DNA from 2 places in the Variovorax sp. HW608 genome. Region 2 is predicted to be linked to the other one. Evidence: riboswitches for the same ligand, from Rfam matches in the RefSeq annotation. Region 2 holds a riboswitch; the other holds the start of a gene.
The links. Region 2 has a riboswitch for glycine ahead of gcvT (glycine cleavage system aminomethyltransferase GcvT). Riboswitches for the same ligand answer to the same signal wherever they lie in the genome.
Positions count from the first base shown of each region.

Region 1: another riboswitch for glycine. It lies ahead of VAR608DRAFT_RS15175 (D-amino acid dehydrogenase); the one in region 2 lies ahead of gcvT (glycine cleavage system aminomethyltransferase GcvT).

Region 1 covers NZ_LT607803.1:3,242,629-3,250,067, forward strand. The annotation lists gene VAR608DRAFT_RS15155 (MFS transporter) at 1-953, opposite strand, end outside; gene VAR608DRAFT_RS15160 (hypothetical protein) at 979-1,821, opposite strand; gene VAR608DRAFT_RS15165 (helix-turn-helix domain-containing protein) at 2,003-2,737, shown strand; glycine riboswitch at 2,883-2,990, shown strand; gene VAR608DRAFT_RS15170 (FAD-dependent oxidoreductase) at 3,072-4,313, shown strand; glycine riboswitch at 4,373-4,476, shown strand; glycine riboswitch at 4,477-4,583, shown strand; gene VAR608DRAFT_RS15175 (D-amino acid dehydrogenase) at 4,671-5,984, shown strand; gene VAR608DRAFT_RS15180 (FIST signal transduction protein) at 5,945-7,213, opposite strand; gene VAR608DRAFT_RS15185 (PhaM family polyhydroxyalkanoate granule multifunctional regulatory protein) at 7,255-7,439, opposite strand, start outside.
Region 2 covers NZ_LT607803.1:6,697,643-6,705,081, reverse strand. The annotation lists gene VAR608DRAFT_RS31780 (DUF4124 domain-containing protein) at 1-270, opposite strand, end outside; gene VAR608DRAFT_RS31775 (hypothetical protein) at 414-776, shown strand; gene VAR608DRAFT_RS31770 (glycine zipper domain-containing protein) at 790-1,026, shown strand; gene gcvP (aminomethyl-transferring glycine dehydrogenase) at 1,042-3,963, opposite strand; gene gcvH (glycine cleavage system protein GcvH) at 3,994-4,371, opposite strand; gene gcvT (glycine cleavage system aminomethyltransferase GcvT) at 4,415-5,578, opposite strand; glycine riboswitch at 5,630-5,750, opposite strand; glycine riboswitch at 5,769-5,856, opposite strand; gene VAR608DRAFT_RS31750 (hypothetical protein) at 5,898-6,449, opposite strand; gene VAR608DRAFT_RS31745 (ABC transporter permease/substrate-binding protein) at 6,523-7,439, opposite strand, start outside.

The DNA of each region.
Region 1 (7,439 bases), 3.5 Mb from region 2:
CCGATCGCGCCGAGCGGCACCAGCCCGATCTCGACCTGGCGGCGGCTCAGCGTCTCGCACAGCAGCGAACCGGTGCCGATGCCCACCGAGAACACCACCAGCAGCAGCGAGGCCACCTGCTCGTCGCCATGCAGCACCTCTTTCGCGAAGCTCGGGAACAGGCTCAGGAAGGTCGCGCCGAAGAACCACATCCACGAAATCCCGAGCAGCGAACGGAACACCACGATGTTGCCGTGCGCGAGCCTCAGGTTGCGCCAGGTTTCGCTGACCGGGTTCCAGTTGATCCTGAGCCCCGGATCGGTGGCCGGCGCGGCCGGAATCGCCTGCGCCACCGCGCGCCCCGCCAGCGCGAGCAGCACGCAGGCCAGCGCCACCGAGCTGTGGCCGATCTGCGGCATCGCGACCAGCAGGCCGCCGGCAAGCTGGCCGAGCAGGATGGCGACGAAGGTGCCCATCTCGACCATGCCGTTGCCGCCGGTGAGTTCGTGCGGATCGAGCATCTGCGGGAGGTAGGCGAACTTGACCGGTCCGAACAGCGTGGAATGCAGCCCCATCAGGAAGACGCAGGCCAGCAGCACGACGGCATCGGCATGCATGAAGCCCCAGGCGGCGATCAGCATGATCCCGATCTCGATGTTCTTGACGAAGCGGATCGTCTTCCGCTTGTCGAACTTGTCGGTGAGCTGTCCGGCGGTCGCCGAGAACAGCAGGTAGGGCAGGATGAAGAGCGCGCCGATCACCAGCCCCGCCATGGCCGGCGGCATCCAGCTCACCTGGAGCTGGTAGGTGACCATCACGGTGAAGGCGAACTTGAAGAGGTTGTCGTTCGCCGCGCCGGCGAACTGCGTCCAGAAGAACGGCGCGAAGCGCCGCTGCCCCAGCAGTTCGAACTGGTTGGCGTGCGCCGGCGCGTCGTGCACGGCGGAGGATGATGCGTTGGCGGTCGTTGTCATTCGCAATGCCTGGTTGGCGGCTTCCTCAAGCCGTCACGGTGACGGCGCCCGGATTGTGCCGCAGCGTCCGCCGTCCGATGGTCTGCAGCGCATGCAGCACGGGCAGTGCTGCGAGCGCCGCCGTCAGGTGCTTGAGGCTGTGGCCCGAGATCAGGTGCTGGGTCGCTTCGAAGATCGCGTGGTCCGCGAGCTCGAAGAGCTTCGCGAGCGCATAGAAGAAGACCACCCAGCCTAGCCGGAGTCCGACGGCGCCGCTGGTCGGCCGCGCAAACGACAGCAGCACGATCAGTGCCATGCCGCCGAACTGCACCAGCGCCCAGGGCAGCGCGTTGCCGGTCTCGTGGCACACCGCCGTGGCCAGCAATCCGCCGACCAGCGTGAACCATGCGGCCGGCCAGCCGGCGCGAGCGCTCACTCGCTCGCAGGTCGCGAATCCGATCAGGCCCGCGAAGGCCACGGCCATGCCGGCACGATCCGCGGCCAGCCGCACGCTGTCGGGCTGCAGGTGATAGAAGGCCGAGCCGAGCGCGGTCAGGACGAGGCCGGCGAAGAACATCCAGGCGCAATCGAGGGCGTTCACCGGCAGGTGCCATCCGGTCTGCTGCACCGCCGCCGCATCCAGCGCTTCCTCGTGCGCGCGATCCAGCCAGCGGAGCCAGCGCAAGCCCCAGATGCCGATCGCGGCGAAGGGCAGGTTGCTCAGCACGTCCATGGCGTTGGGGACCGGGCCCCACGCCTCTGCGTCCGCGAACGGCGCCCCGGCAAGGCCGGGGGCGGGAATGGCCGGCCCGACCACCGCGGCCAGCAGCAGCAGCGCGAACAGGGCCAGGAGGTAGCGTTCGCGATTCGACAGCAACGAGAGCGACATGGCGGACTCCAAGGGATGACTCGATGGGCGCAATCTAGGTTGCCAACCCCCTCCACGGCATCGAGAATCGATACGGAGCACTTATTCACCACCCCCGGTATCGCCCGGTAATACCTGGCGCCGCCCATGAGCCGCCGGCCCCAAGGCGAATACCGCAGCGCTGCTGCGCGGAGGTTACCCAATGAGCACCACCGCCGACCTGGTCGTCGCCCTCAAGAACGAACTCAAGAACGCCCGGATGACCTACGCGGATCTCGCCAAGTCGCTCGACATGGCCGAATCCAGCGTCAAGCGGATGCTCGCCAAGGGCGACATGCCGCTCACCCGGGTCGATGCGATCTGCCGGACGCTGAAGATCGACTTCGCCGAGCTCGCGCGGCGCGTGGCGGATTCGCAGCCGCTGCTCAAGGAACTCACGCTGGAGCAGGAAAAGGCCGTCATCGCGGACAAGAAGCTGCTCCTGATCGCGATCTGCGTGCTGAGCCAGTGGACGCTGGAGCAGATCGTGGCGGCCTATCGCATCAGCGAGGCCGAATGCATCGGCTACCTCGCGCAACTGGACCGGATCGGCATCATCGAGCTGCGCCCGCTCAACCGGTATCGCCTGAAGCTCGCCAAGACCTTCCGCTGGCGCCCGCACGGGCCGGTGATGGACTTCTTCCGCGAGAACGTGGTGCTCGACTATTACCGCGGCGGCTTCGACGGCCCCGCCGAGGGCCTGCTGCTGGTGCACGGGCAGATCAGCAAATCGCTCGCGCCGGCCTTTCTGGACCGGCTCCAGCGCGTCGCGCAGGACTTCGCGCAGCAGCACCAGACCGACCAGAAGCTGCCGCCGAAAGAGCGCGAGGGCTATACCCTGCTGCTCGGCATGCGCAACTGGGAGTTCGAGCTATTCACCCGGCTGCGGCGGGGCTGATCCCGGCCCGTCACAGACAGAAACCGGTTTCCTCGATAAGATTCAGCCCGCAGAAAAGCGGACGGCACCCGTCCCACCGTTGGCGCAACCTCCCATGAACGCTCAAGGTGAACCGCAGCGCGGTTCGTAGACTGCCCTCTATTGACCCATGCCGACTGGAGAGACGCCACACCGACGTGGCGCACCGAAGGAGCAAGTCCGCTGCATGCCGCAGCCGATGAATCTCTCAGGTAAAGAAGACAGAGGGAGCGGCAAAAACTGAACCCCCGGTCCCGACGCTCCGCACAGTGAGTGCTCGCCCCGGCCGTTCATGCCCTCCCAAAAGGAATCGGACATGCGCGTGGTTGTACTCGGCGCCGGCCTGCACGGCGTCACGACGGCCTATTACCTGCAGCAGCTCGGTCACGAGGTGATCGTCATCGATCGCCATGCGACGCCAGCGGCGAAGGCCCGGGGCCGGGTCCCTTCCGGCGAGCCCGCGGCATCGACCGATTCGGCTTCAGCCTCGATGCCGGCGCGGCCTGCCCCGGGACGCTGGTTGCGCCTTCGCACCGCCCTCCGCCGCCGCTTTGGAAGCCTGCTCGACCGCGCGGTGGTGCCGCCCAGGAGCAATCCGCTCGATCACCTGGTCCGTCTCGCGGTCTACAGCCGCCAGAGCGCCCATGCGCTGCGCGACGAGTCCGGCATGCCGCCGCGCCCGCGCTCGACCGGACAGATGACCCTCTACACCGATGCCGAGGTGTTCCGGGGGCGTATCGAACGGAACGCGCATTGGTCGGAACTGGGCTGCGAGGAGCGCCTGCTGTCGGCCGGCGAGGCCATCGACATGGAGCCTTCGCTGCAACTCATGGCCGACAGCCTCGCCGGCGCGACCTACTCGCCCGACGACCCGGCGCGTGATCCTGCGCAGTTCGCGGCGGGCATCGTCTTCCTTTGCCGCGCGGCCGGCGTGCGCTTCATGATGAAGCACACCGTGGTCTCGCTGAAGGAGCGCAACGGCCGCATCGACCACGTCGAGTTTCTGGATCCGCAGGGCGAGCCGGTGATCGTGCGCGCGCAGTCCTATGTGCTCGCGCTCGGCGCATCGAGCGTGCCGCATGCCGAGCACCTGGGCATCGACATGCCGCTGCGCTTCGTGCGCGAGTACGTGGTCACGCTGCCCGTCAAGGACCTCTCGATCGCGCCCCGCCTGTCGCTGCACGACCGCCAGGGCAGGCTGCGCATCCGGCGGCTGGAGAACGCGCATGGGCACCACCTGCGCATCACCTCCACCGTCCGCGTCAACGACGACGAGGAGAACGAGCCCGATTCGGACCGCTTCGCCGCGATCCTGCGCCGCGTCGAGACCCTGTTCCCGGGCGTGGGCGATGCGAGCCGCGCGTCGCTCGAAACCGCGATGCACGCGGTCACCAGCAACCGCTTGCCGATGATCGGCAAGACGCGGCTGCCGAACCTGTTCCTCAACACCGCGCCCGGCACCCCGAGCTGGACCAACGCGATCGGGGCAGGCAAGTCCATCGCGCGCATCGTGAGCGGGCTGCGCCCCGAACTCGACTTCGCCTTCCGCGGCCTATAGGGTGTCTTCGAAGGGTGAACACGCCCTTGTAGCCGTTCGGCGGCGAAGCCCCTACAATCGCCGCACTTGCAGGAGAGCGGGCCGCGAAAGCGGCTCCACCGAAGGCGCAAACTCCCATAAACGCTCAGGTCGGCTCGCCACGAGCCTGTACTGCAATCAACTGTCAGAGCCGTCTGGAGAGCCATCACGCCATGTGATGCACCGAAGGAGCAAGCCCTGTTGCGGGTGCAACGGGCGAATCTCTCAGGTACCGAGGACAGGGGGAGCGGCAACTTGGACGCAATCCGGTTGCTTTTCTTTTTTCACGGCACCGGTTTCCGTTTCGTCCAAGCGCTGCAACCTTTAAAGGGTTCTGAAATGCGCGTGATCGTTCTCGGCGCCGGCCTGCTCGGCGTGACCTCGGCTTATTACCTCCAGCAACTCGGCCACGAAGTGACCGTGATCGACCGACAGGCCACCCCGGCCGCCGAAACCAGCTTCGCCAACGGCGGCCAGATCTCGGTGAGCCATGCCGAGCCGTGGGCCAATCCCAGCGCACCGCTCAAGGTGTTGCAATGGCTCGGCAAGGAAGACGCGCCGCTGCTCTTTCGCCTGCGCGCCGACGTGCGGCAATGGCTCTGGGGATTGCAGTTCCTGCGCGAATGCACCCCGGCGCGCACCCGTCACAACATCGAGCAGATCGTGCGCCTGGGCACCTACAGCCGCGACACGCTGCAGCAATTGCGCCGCGACACCGGCATCGGCTACGAGCAGCGCACGCAAGGGATCCTGCACTTCTATACGAACCAGAAGGAATTCGACGGCGCGCTCGAGCCGGCCGAGCAGATGCGCGCCCTCGGTTGCGAGCGCCGCGTGATCTCCGCCGACGAGGCCGTTGCGATCGAACCCGCGCTGGCCCACATCCGTGCGCAGCTCGCCGGCGCCACCTACACCGCCGAGGACGAATCGGGCGACGCCAACCGCTTCGCCCGCGAACTCGTGAAGCTCGCCGAGGCGGCCGGCGTGCGCTTCCTCATGAGCCACACCGTGACCGCGTTGCGCGAAGCCGGCGGCCGCATCGACCACGTCGAAGCCACCGACAGCGAAGGCCGCTTCCAGCGCATCCGCGGCGACGCCTACGTGCTCGCGATGGGCTCGCTCAGCCCGCTCTACGCGGCGCCGCTGGGCATCCGGCTGCCGATCTATCCGGCCAAGGGCTACTCGGTGACGATGCCGGTGATCGATCCGTCGAAGGCGCACCAGGTGTCGCTGACCGACGATGAGTTCAAGCTCGTCTTCTCGCGCTACACCTCGGCCACCGGCGACCGCCTGCGCATCGCCGGCACGGCGGAGCTCAACGGCTACGACCGCGACCTCAACCGCGTGCGCTGTGAAGCGATCGTGCGGCGGGTGGAGCAGCTCTTCCCCGGCGCGGGCGATGCGTCGAAGGCGCAGTTCTGGACCGGCCTGCGCCCCGCTACGCCGAGCAACGTGCCGCTGATCGGCGCCACGAAGCTTGCGAACCTGTTCCTGAACACCGGCCACGGCACGCTCGGATGGACGCATGCCTGCGGCTCCGGCAAATCGATCGCGCGCATCGTGAGCGGGCTCGCGCCCGAGGTGGACTTCGCGTTCACCGGCCTCAGCAGGGCTCAGTCGTCGGCGGTGAAGACCGTCAGCACGCCGGTGTAGCCGTAGAGGTGGTGCCGCGCGATCTCGCCGGCGGCGAAGAAGCCGACCAGCGGCACGTCGCCGAGCGCATGGCGCACGATCTGCAGCTCCGCGTTCGGCGCCCCGAAGTGCGGGCCGCCGCGCCCCGAGCAGCTCACGTACACCGCCCCCGCGACGCGACGCGCCGGATGCGGTGCCGCGCCGGTTTCCGAGCCGGCGACTGCGCGCGCGGTGGCGAGCGTCTGCTCCTCGGGCTCCAGCTCCTCGCGGATCTCGGCGCAGACGCGCATGAGATCGGAACGCGCGGCCTGAGCGTTGCGCCGGCAGAAGGTCATGCGCATGCCGGGCTCGACGACGTCGGCGATCGCCACGCCGCGCCGCGTCGGATCGAGGCCGATGATGTGCCGCACCCGCACGTCGGAGCCGAGGTCGCGCGTGCGATGGACCCGATCGCTGCCGGCCTCGGCGAGGCCCACCAGCGTCGCGCGCACCGCGGCGATCGCCTCCTCGGGCTCGTCGAGCGAAACATGGAGATCGTCCAGCAGCACGTCGAGCGCCGGCAGGCCGTCGAGTTCGAGCAGCAGGTTGCCGTCGGCCTGCGTGATCTCGCGCTCGCCCGACACCGGCTGGCAGCCCTGCGTGACACGCGACACCAGCCGCACGCCTTCGCCGAAGACCACGCCCGACAGGCCGCCCTGGAACACCCCGCCATGGGCGCCGTGGCCCGGAATGTTGCCGTTGCCGCCGACCGCGAACTGCAACGATCCGGCGCGGCCCGACGAGAGGCCGCCGAAGAGGTAGCCGGTGTCGGTGCGCTCCGCCATCTCGGCGATCAGCTCGGCGAGCTCGGGCGTGCGCGGGTCGGCATGGACGAGCGCCGTGTGCGCCGAGAAACCGCTCGTCTCGGTGCTCGCGAGCGGCGCCACGCCGGAAAACACGCGGTACTGGTCGCTCGGCAGCTCGCACAGCATCACGCTGAGCGCGGGCTCGTCGAAATACTCGGCATTGTTGGCCGCCACGCCGACCCCCACGGTGCCCGACCAGTCGGTGATCTCGGGCAGCTCCGCGCTCAGGTGATCGAGGATCTCCTGCGCATCGGCCGAATAGTGGTCGGTGACGTAGAGCAGCCCCAGCGTCGGCGAATGCGCGTAGTCGGGCAACGCCATCTGTGCCCGCAGTTGCGCGAGCACCAGCCCCGCAGCCATGCGCCATTGCGGATGGGTGGCGTGGCCTGAAGGAAACAGCTTCATGGGCTTCGCTTTCTCTCGCGGGAAGGAATACGGTGCCGGCCTCAGCGCGCCCGCTTGCGCGCCGGAGCCGGCGTCTTGCCGGCAGCGGCGGCGCCCTGGCCGCCGGCTGATGTCGACTTGCTGCCTGCCGCGGCGGCGGGCTTCTTCGCGGACTTGGCCGCCGGGGCCTTTTGCGCCGCCGCGCCGGACGACGGCTGCGCCATCGCCGGCATCTTCAGATGCGCGG
Region 2 (7,439 bases):
GGGGCCCGAAGGTGTCGGCGGCGGCGCTGCCGCGATGCTCGAATCATGATCCGGCGCGGCGCTGCGAACAACGGGCGCGGGCTCCCGTTCGCCGCCCACGATCGAGATGGGGTCGGTCGTCGTGACGCGCGCGACCTTGCGCGCGCCCTGCGGGCATGTGCCGTCGGTATAGCTCACGTTGCCCGCCGCGTCGGCGCAGCGGATCACCTCGGCGCCGGCGGGGAGGCCGAACGCCATGAGAGCAGCCGCAAGGATCAGCGATACGCGCATGAGGAACATTGTCCTCCTCGATCAAGAGAGCGCGCACTCGCAGTGGTTGATTGAAACTTCGACGCGCTTGACACGTCTTGACGGCACAGCGCAGGATCGATCGCGCATCAACAGCGGAGAACGTAATGTCATCCAAACTGCAAATGCGAACGATTTTGTCCGCGGCCTGCACGGCGCTGGCATTGACATGGGTCCCGGCCAAGGCGGCCGAGGTGCCGATCGTCACCGGCGAGCAGTGGACTACATCGAGCGAGGCAGTGAAGAAGGCCTATCTCGTCGGGCTCGCGAACATGGTCCAGGTGGAGATGGCCTATTACGGGAGGAACCAGCCGACCGATGCCCAGAGCTTCGTGCCGCGGCTCTCGAAGGGCATGCAGGGCCAGTCCCTCGACAGCGTGCGCCAGGGCGTGGACGGCTGGTATGCCGCGAACCCCGCGGGCCTGAAGCGCCCGGTGCTGGACATCATCTGGTTCGAAATGGCCGTGCCCGGCCTGCAGAAGAAGTGAAAGGAAGCCGATCATGAAACGGATGAACTGGCTCCTCGCCGCAGCGGCGCTCGCCTTGGCAGCCGGCTGCACGGACATGAGCCCGCAGCAGCAGGGCACGGTGAGCGGCGCGGCCATGGGCGCGGCGGCGGGCGCCGGCATCGCCGCCATTGCCGGAGGCGATGCCTGGACCGGCGCGGCGATCGGTGGCGTGGCCGGCGGTGTCGCCGGCAACATCCACGGCGGCAGACAGCAGCAGCGCTGGTGGTAGGCTCAGTAGCCGGACCTACTCGGTCGAAGCACTCGCCGCCAGTTCCGCGACCGGCACGCAACTGCAGAACAGGTTGCGGTCACCCCAGACGTTGTCGACGCGGCCGATCGGCGGCCAATACTTGGCGGTCTTGAGCGTTGCGAGGGGGAAGGCCGCCAGCTCGCGCGAGTAGGGCCGCGTCCATTCGGTCGAGAGCAGGCTCTCGGCGGTATGGGGCGCGTTCTTGAGCGGGTTGTCGTCCTTCGGCCAGACACCTTCCTCGATGCGCCGGATCTCGCCGCGGATCGCGATCATCGCGTCGATGAAGCGGTCGAGTTCGGCCAGAGGCTCGCTCTCGGTCGGCTCGACCATCAGCGTGCCCGGCACCGGGAAGCTCAGCGTCGGCGCGTGGAAGCCGTAGTCGATGAGCCGCTTGGCGACGTCCTCGGCGGTCACGCCGCTGGCGTCCTTCAGCGGGCGCAGATCGAGGATGCACTCGTGCGCCACGTGGCCGTTGGGGCTCGAATAGAGCGTCGGATAGTGGTCCTTGAGGCGCGCACTGATGTAGTTGGCGCTCAGGATCGCGGTTTCGGTCGCGGCCTGGAGGCCGGCCGCGCCCATCATGCGGCAGTACATCCAGCTGATCGGCAGCACCGCCGCGTTGCCCAGCGGTGCAGCCGACACCGCGCCCACGCCACTCGAGGCGATGCCGCCGGTCGCGTGGCCCGGCAGATAGGGCACGAGGTCTTCCACGACGCACACCGGACCCACGCCCGGCCCGCCGCCGCCGTGCGGGATGCAGAAGGTCTTGTGCAGGTTCAGGTGGCTCACGTCGCCGCCGAATTCGCCCGGTGCGGCGATGCCGACCAGCGCATTCATGTTGGCGCCATCGACATACACGCGGCCGCCGTGGGCATGGACGATCTCGCACAGCTCCTTGACGCGCGTCTCGAACACGCCGTGGGTGCTGGGGTAGGTGATCATCACCGCGGCCAGCTTGTCGCTGTGCGTCTCGCAGGCGCGCTTGAGGTCGTCGATGTCCACGTTGCCTTCGGCGTCGCAGGCGGTGACCACCACCTTCATGCCGACCATGTGCGCACTCGCGGGGTTGGTGCCGTGCGCCGAGAACGGGATCAGGCAGACGTTGCGATGGCCTTGTCCCTTCGCTTCGTGAAACGCCTTGATCGCGAGCAGGCCCGCGTATTCGCCCTGCGAGCCCGCGTTGGGCTGCAGGCTGATGCCGGCGTAGCCGGTGGCTTCGCACAGCCAGGCGCGCAACTGCTTGTCGAGCTGGTCGTAACCCAGGCGCTGCCCGGCCGGTGCGAAGGGATGGATGTTCGCGAATTCGGGCCAGGTGATGGGGATCATCTCGCTGGTCGCGTTGAGCTTCATCGTGCAGCTGCCGAGCGGGATCATGCTGCGGTCGAGCGCGAGGTCCTTGTCGCCGAGGCTGCGGATGTAGCGCAGCATCGCGGTCTCGCTCTTGTGCGTGTTGAAGACCGGATGCGTGAGGAACGCCGAGCTGCGCCGCAGGTCCTCGGGGATGCGCGAGCTCACGCGGGCGGCCAGTTCCTCGAAGCGCGGCATCGGCGTGCCGGCCGGCACGAAGAGCGCCCACAGCGTCTCGATGTCGGCGCGCGTGGTGGTCTCGTCGAGCGAGATGCCCAGGTGGTTCTGCACGCGCTGCCCGAGGTTGATGCTGGCCGCTTCGGCGCGCTCGACGATCTTCGCGGTGTCATCGCCGGTCTTGACGGTGAGCGTGTCGAAGGCGGTGGTGTTGACCAGCTCGCGGCCCATCTGTTCGAGCCCTTGCGCGAGCACGGCGGTCAGCGCGGCCACGCGCTGGGCGATGCGCTTGAGGCCTTCGGGGCCGTGATAGACGGCGTACATGCTCGCGATTACCGCCGGCAGCACCTGCGCGGTGCAGATGTTCGACGTGGCTTTCTCGCGGCGGATGTGCTGCTCGCGCGTCTGCAGCGCGAGCCGCAAGGCCGGCGCGCCATGCGTATCGATGCTGACGCCGACGATGCGGCCCGGCAGCGAGCGCTTGAAGTCGTCGCGACAGGCCAGGTAAGCCGCATGCGGGCCGCCGTTGCCCATCGGCATGCCCAAGCGCTGCGTGGTGCCGCAGACGATGTCGGCGTCCCATTCGCCCGGCGGCGTCAGCATCGTGAGCGCGAGCAGGTCGGCCGCGACGCAGAAGGCCGCGTCGAACTGATGCGCGTGGCCGGCAAGCGGCCGCAGGTCGTGCACATGGCCCGTGGTGGCCGGGTACTGCGCGAGCACGCCGAAGAATTCGCAGCTCGCCATCAGGTGCGGCAGCGTCTCGGACACCGTGCTCACGCGCACCTCGATGCCGAGCGGCGCGGCGCGCGTCTTGATGACTTCGATGGTCTGCGGATGGCAGTCGCCCGAGACCAGGAAGACGTTGCTCTTGCTCTTCACGCTGCGGCGCGCGAGCGTCATCGCCTCGGCCGCGGCGGTCGCTTCGTCGAGCATCGACGCGTTGGCGATCGCCATCCCGGTGAGGTCGCACACCATCGTCTGGAAGTTGACCAGCGCTTCCATCCGGCCCTGCGAGATCTCGGCCTGGTAGGGCGTGTAGGCGGTGTACCAGGCCGGGTTCTCCAGCACGTTGCGCAGGATCACGCCCGGCGTGTGCGTGCCGTAGTAGCCCTGGCCGATGTAGCTCTTCGCGACCTTGTTCTTCGCCGCGATGGCCTTGAGTTCGGCCAGTGCCTCCGCTTCGGTGATCGCGGCCGGCAGCCGCATCGGCCTGGCGCGCCGGATGGCCGGCGGCACGATGCCGTCGATCAGTTCGGCACGCGTGGCGGAACCGATGGCCGGCAGCATGCGCGCTTCGTCCTGGGCTTCGATCCCGATGTGGCGGGCGATGAATTCATCGGCGTTCTCGAGATCGCCGAGCGAGGGGGTGAGGGGAAGGACGGGCGTCGACATGTGGAGATCGGAAAAAAGGTGCGGAGCGGCTCAGGCTTCGGAGGAGAACTTCTCGTAGGCGGTTTCGTCGAGCAGCGCATCGAGCTCTGCCGGATCGCTCACACGTGCCTTGAAGAACCAGCCGCCTTCCATCGGCGCGCTGTTGGCCAGCGACGGATCGGCGCGCAGCGCTTCGTTGACTTCGGTGATTTCGCCGGCAACGGGCATGAACACGTCCGCCGCCGCCTTCACCGACTCGACCACACCGGCCACCTCGCCCTGGGCGAAGGACTGGCCCACCTCCGGCAGATCGACGAAGACCACGTCGCCGAGCGCATCCTGTGCGTGGACAGTGATGCCGACGGTGACGAGCGCCGCATCCGACTCGGTGCGGACCCACTCGTGATCCTTGGTGTACTTGGTGGTCATGAACAAAGCTCCTTGATGAAAAGACGGGTGAAGGCGTGGGGCTTCAGCCCCGGTAGTAGCGCGCGGGAACGAAAGGCATGGTGCTGACTTCCATCGGCACCGGCTTGCCCCGAACGATGGCCTGGATGCGGGTGCCCGGCTCGGCATAGGCGAGCGCGACGTAGCCCATGGCGATCGGCCGGTCGACCGTCGGACCGAGCAGGCCGCTCGTGACATGGCCGATGGCTGCGCCTTCGAAGGATTCGAGCAGCGTGCCGTCGCGCACCGGGATGCGCTCCAGTGCGACGAGGCCCACGCGCTTGCGCACGAGCGTGTGGTGGTCGAGATGGCCGGCCGTGCCGTTCGATGCGGTGAGCTGCGCGAGGATCTTCGCGGCGCCCGGGAAGCCGCCTTCGCGCGCGCCGCCCGTGCGGCGGACTTTCTGCATCGCCCAGCCGAGCGCGGCTTCGACCGGCGTGGTGGTCTCGTCGATGTCGTTGCCGTAGAGGCAGAGGCCGGCTTCGAGCCGCAGCGAATTGCGTGCGCCGAGACCGATGGGTTTGACTTCGGGCTGTGCGAGCAGCAGCCGCGCGAGCCGCTCGGCGTCGGCCGCGGCGACGGAGATCTCGAAGCCGTCCTCACCGGTGTAGCCGCTGCGCGTGGCGAAGGCCGCGATGCCGCCGATGCGCACCGCGCCGCCGGTCATGAAGACGAACTGCTCGATGCCGGGCGACAGCCGTGCGAGCGTGGATGCCGCCTGCGGCCCCTGCAGCGCGAGCAATGCGTGGTCGGGCATCGGAATGACCTGGCAGCGCTTGCCGATCTTCGCGCTGATGTGCGCGATGTCGGCCTGCTTGCAGGCGCCGTTGACCACCACGAACCACGAATCCTGGCCTTCGTTGAAGAACATCAGGTCGTCGAGGATGCCGCCGTCGTCGTTCAGCAGCAGGCCGTAGCGCTGCTTGCCCGGCGCGAGACCGGCCACGTCGACCGGCATCAGGGTCTCGAAGGCGGCCGCCGCGTCGGGGCCGACCAGCCGCAGCTGGCCCATGTGGGAAATGTCGAACAGGCCGGCGGCTTCGCGGGTGTGCTTGTGCTCGGCCATGAGGCCGCCCGGGTACTGCACGGGCATCGAATAGCCCGCGAAAGGCACCATGCGCGCGCCGAGCTCCACGTGCAGGGCGTGGAGCGGGGTCTTCAGAAGTTCGTCGGTCGATGCGGAAGCCAAGGCGTTCTCCAAAGGCAAAGGGGCAGTCCGGATCCATGACCGGAGCCATGGGCCACCCCTGCTGTCCGCTTTACCTGAGAGATTCACCCCACGATCGGGGTTTGCTCCTTCGGTGGACGATTCCGCCATTCCGTCGGTGCGGGGCGGGCCGTCTCTCTCCAGCAAGGAAACGCCCGGAAGAGGGCGCTTCGTCAGTCCTTTTGCCTGAGCGTTCGGGCCCCTTGCAACACGGGGACCTGCGCCTTCGGCGGCCCCGCCTGGCGGGGCTCTCTCCTGACCCGGCGAGTGTAAGGGATCGCCGGACCGGTCGCTCTCGAATTCAGTGAAGCTGCTGTGCCGGAAGCAGCTTGTCGATGCGCTCGCGAATCGACACCGCGCGCTCGGCGCCGGCGAGCTTTTCGACCTCCTCGAGCATGGCGGATGCGACGGTCAGCATGGTCTCGCGATCGCGCGATTCGCGCAGCATCTCGCGGAACTGCTCGGCCAGCACCGGGTCCCGCCGCACGAACATGCGTTCGCACAGGTCGAAGAGGAACATGCGCGTGGTGGCGAGCGAACGCTTGCCGTCGAAGGTGTCCGCAATGGCGGCGGACTCCGGCTCGGCCCCGGCCTTGATTTCGGCCATGGATTCGGACATGGATTCGGACATGGACGCCGGCGCGGGCTCGGCATCGCGGCGGCGCAGATAGCCTTCCTGCAGCAGATGCGAGACCACGCGCCCGGCTTCATCGCGGCCGCCGAAGAGTTCGCCGAAATCGGTGAGCGAGCGTTGTCCATCCGACATCAGCAGCAGCGCGCGCTCGCGCTGGCCCAGCGTTCGACGGCCGGGTTGGAGTTCCTGGCGAGCCTTGTCGGTCTTGATGAGAAACATGGGGACTGGCGGATTCGAAACAGAACGCAGCAGCATCGAGCCGCCGCGTGACAGCCTCGTGAAGCCCCGGGGCTCAGTCCCGCCGCCGCGTGATGTATTCGACGAATTCGAAGAACGCTTCGCTCAGCAGCGCCAGTGCCGCCGCCGGAATGGCGCCGGCGGCGAGCAGTTGCCGGTCGTTGAGCGCGAGGCCGGTCACGATCCGCTCGCCGAAGCCGCCCGCGCCGATGAAGGCGGCGATGGTCGCGGTGCCGATCGCGATGGTGGTCGCGGTCCGCACGCCGGCCAGGATGGTGGGCAGCGCCAGTGGCAGTTGCACCAGCCGCAGGCTTTGCCCGGCGCTCATGCCGAGCGCGGTGCCGGCCATGCGCAGCCCGGACGGGACTTCGGCCAGCCCGGTGACCGTGTTGCGCATGATCGGCAGCAGCGAATAGAGGGTGAGGGCGATCAGCGCGGGCAGGGTGCCGATCACGCCGACCAGCGAAATCAGGATCGCCAGCAGCGCGAGCGACGGAATGGTCTGCAAGAGGCCGGTGAGCCCGAGCACCACCGCGCGGGCGCGCAGATGCGGAAACACCAGGATGCCGAGCGGCACCGCGATCAGGATCGCGAGCCCGACCGAGAGCGCGACCAGCAGCAGGTGCTGGCGTGCGAGGCGGCCGAGGTCGGGGCCGAACAGCTTGGCGGTGAAGCCGCGCGCGGCCGCGTCCCCGGATGCCGCCGCGCCGGCGGGCGCCTGTGCCTTGCCTTGCGCGAGGAAATCGCGCCCGATGGCATCGAAGCCCACGCCGTTCAGTTCGGCGCGCGCATTCATCGCGATCATCGCGCGCTCGTCGATGCGGCCTTCGAGCTTCTGCAAGGCCGCCCACGCCGCGGGCCAGCGCCCGGGCAGGTCGAGCCGGTAGAGCACCACCGCGTCGTAGCGGGGGAAGTAGCGCCGGTCGTCCTCCAGCACGCGCAGGCCGAGACGGTCGATCTTGGCGTCGGTGG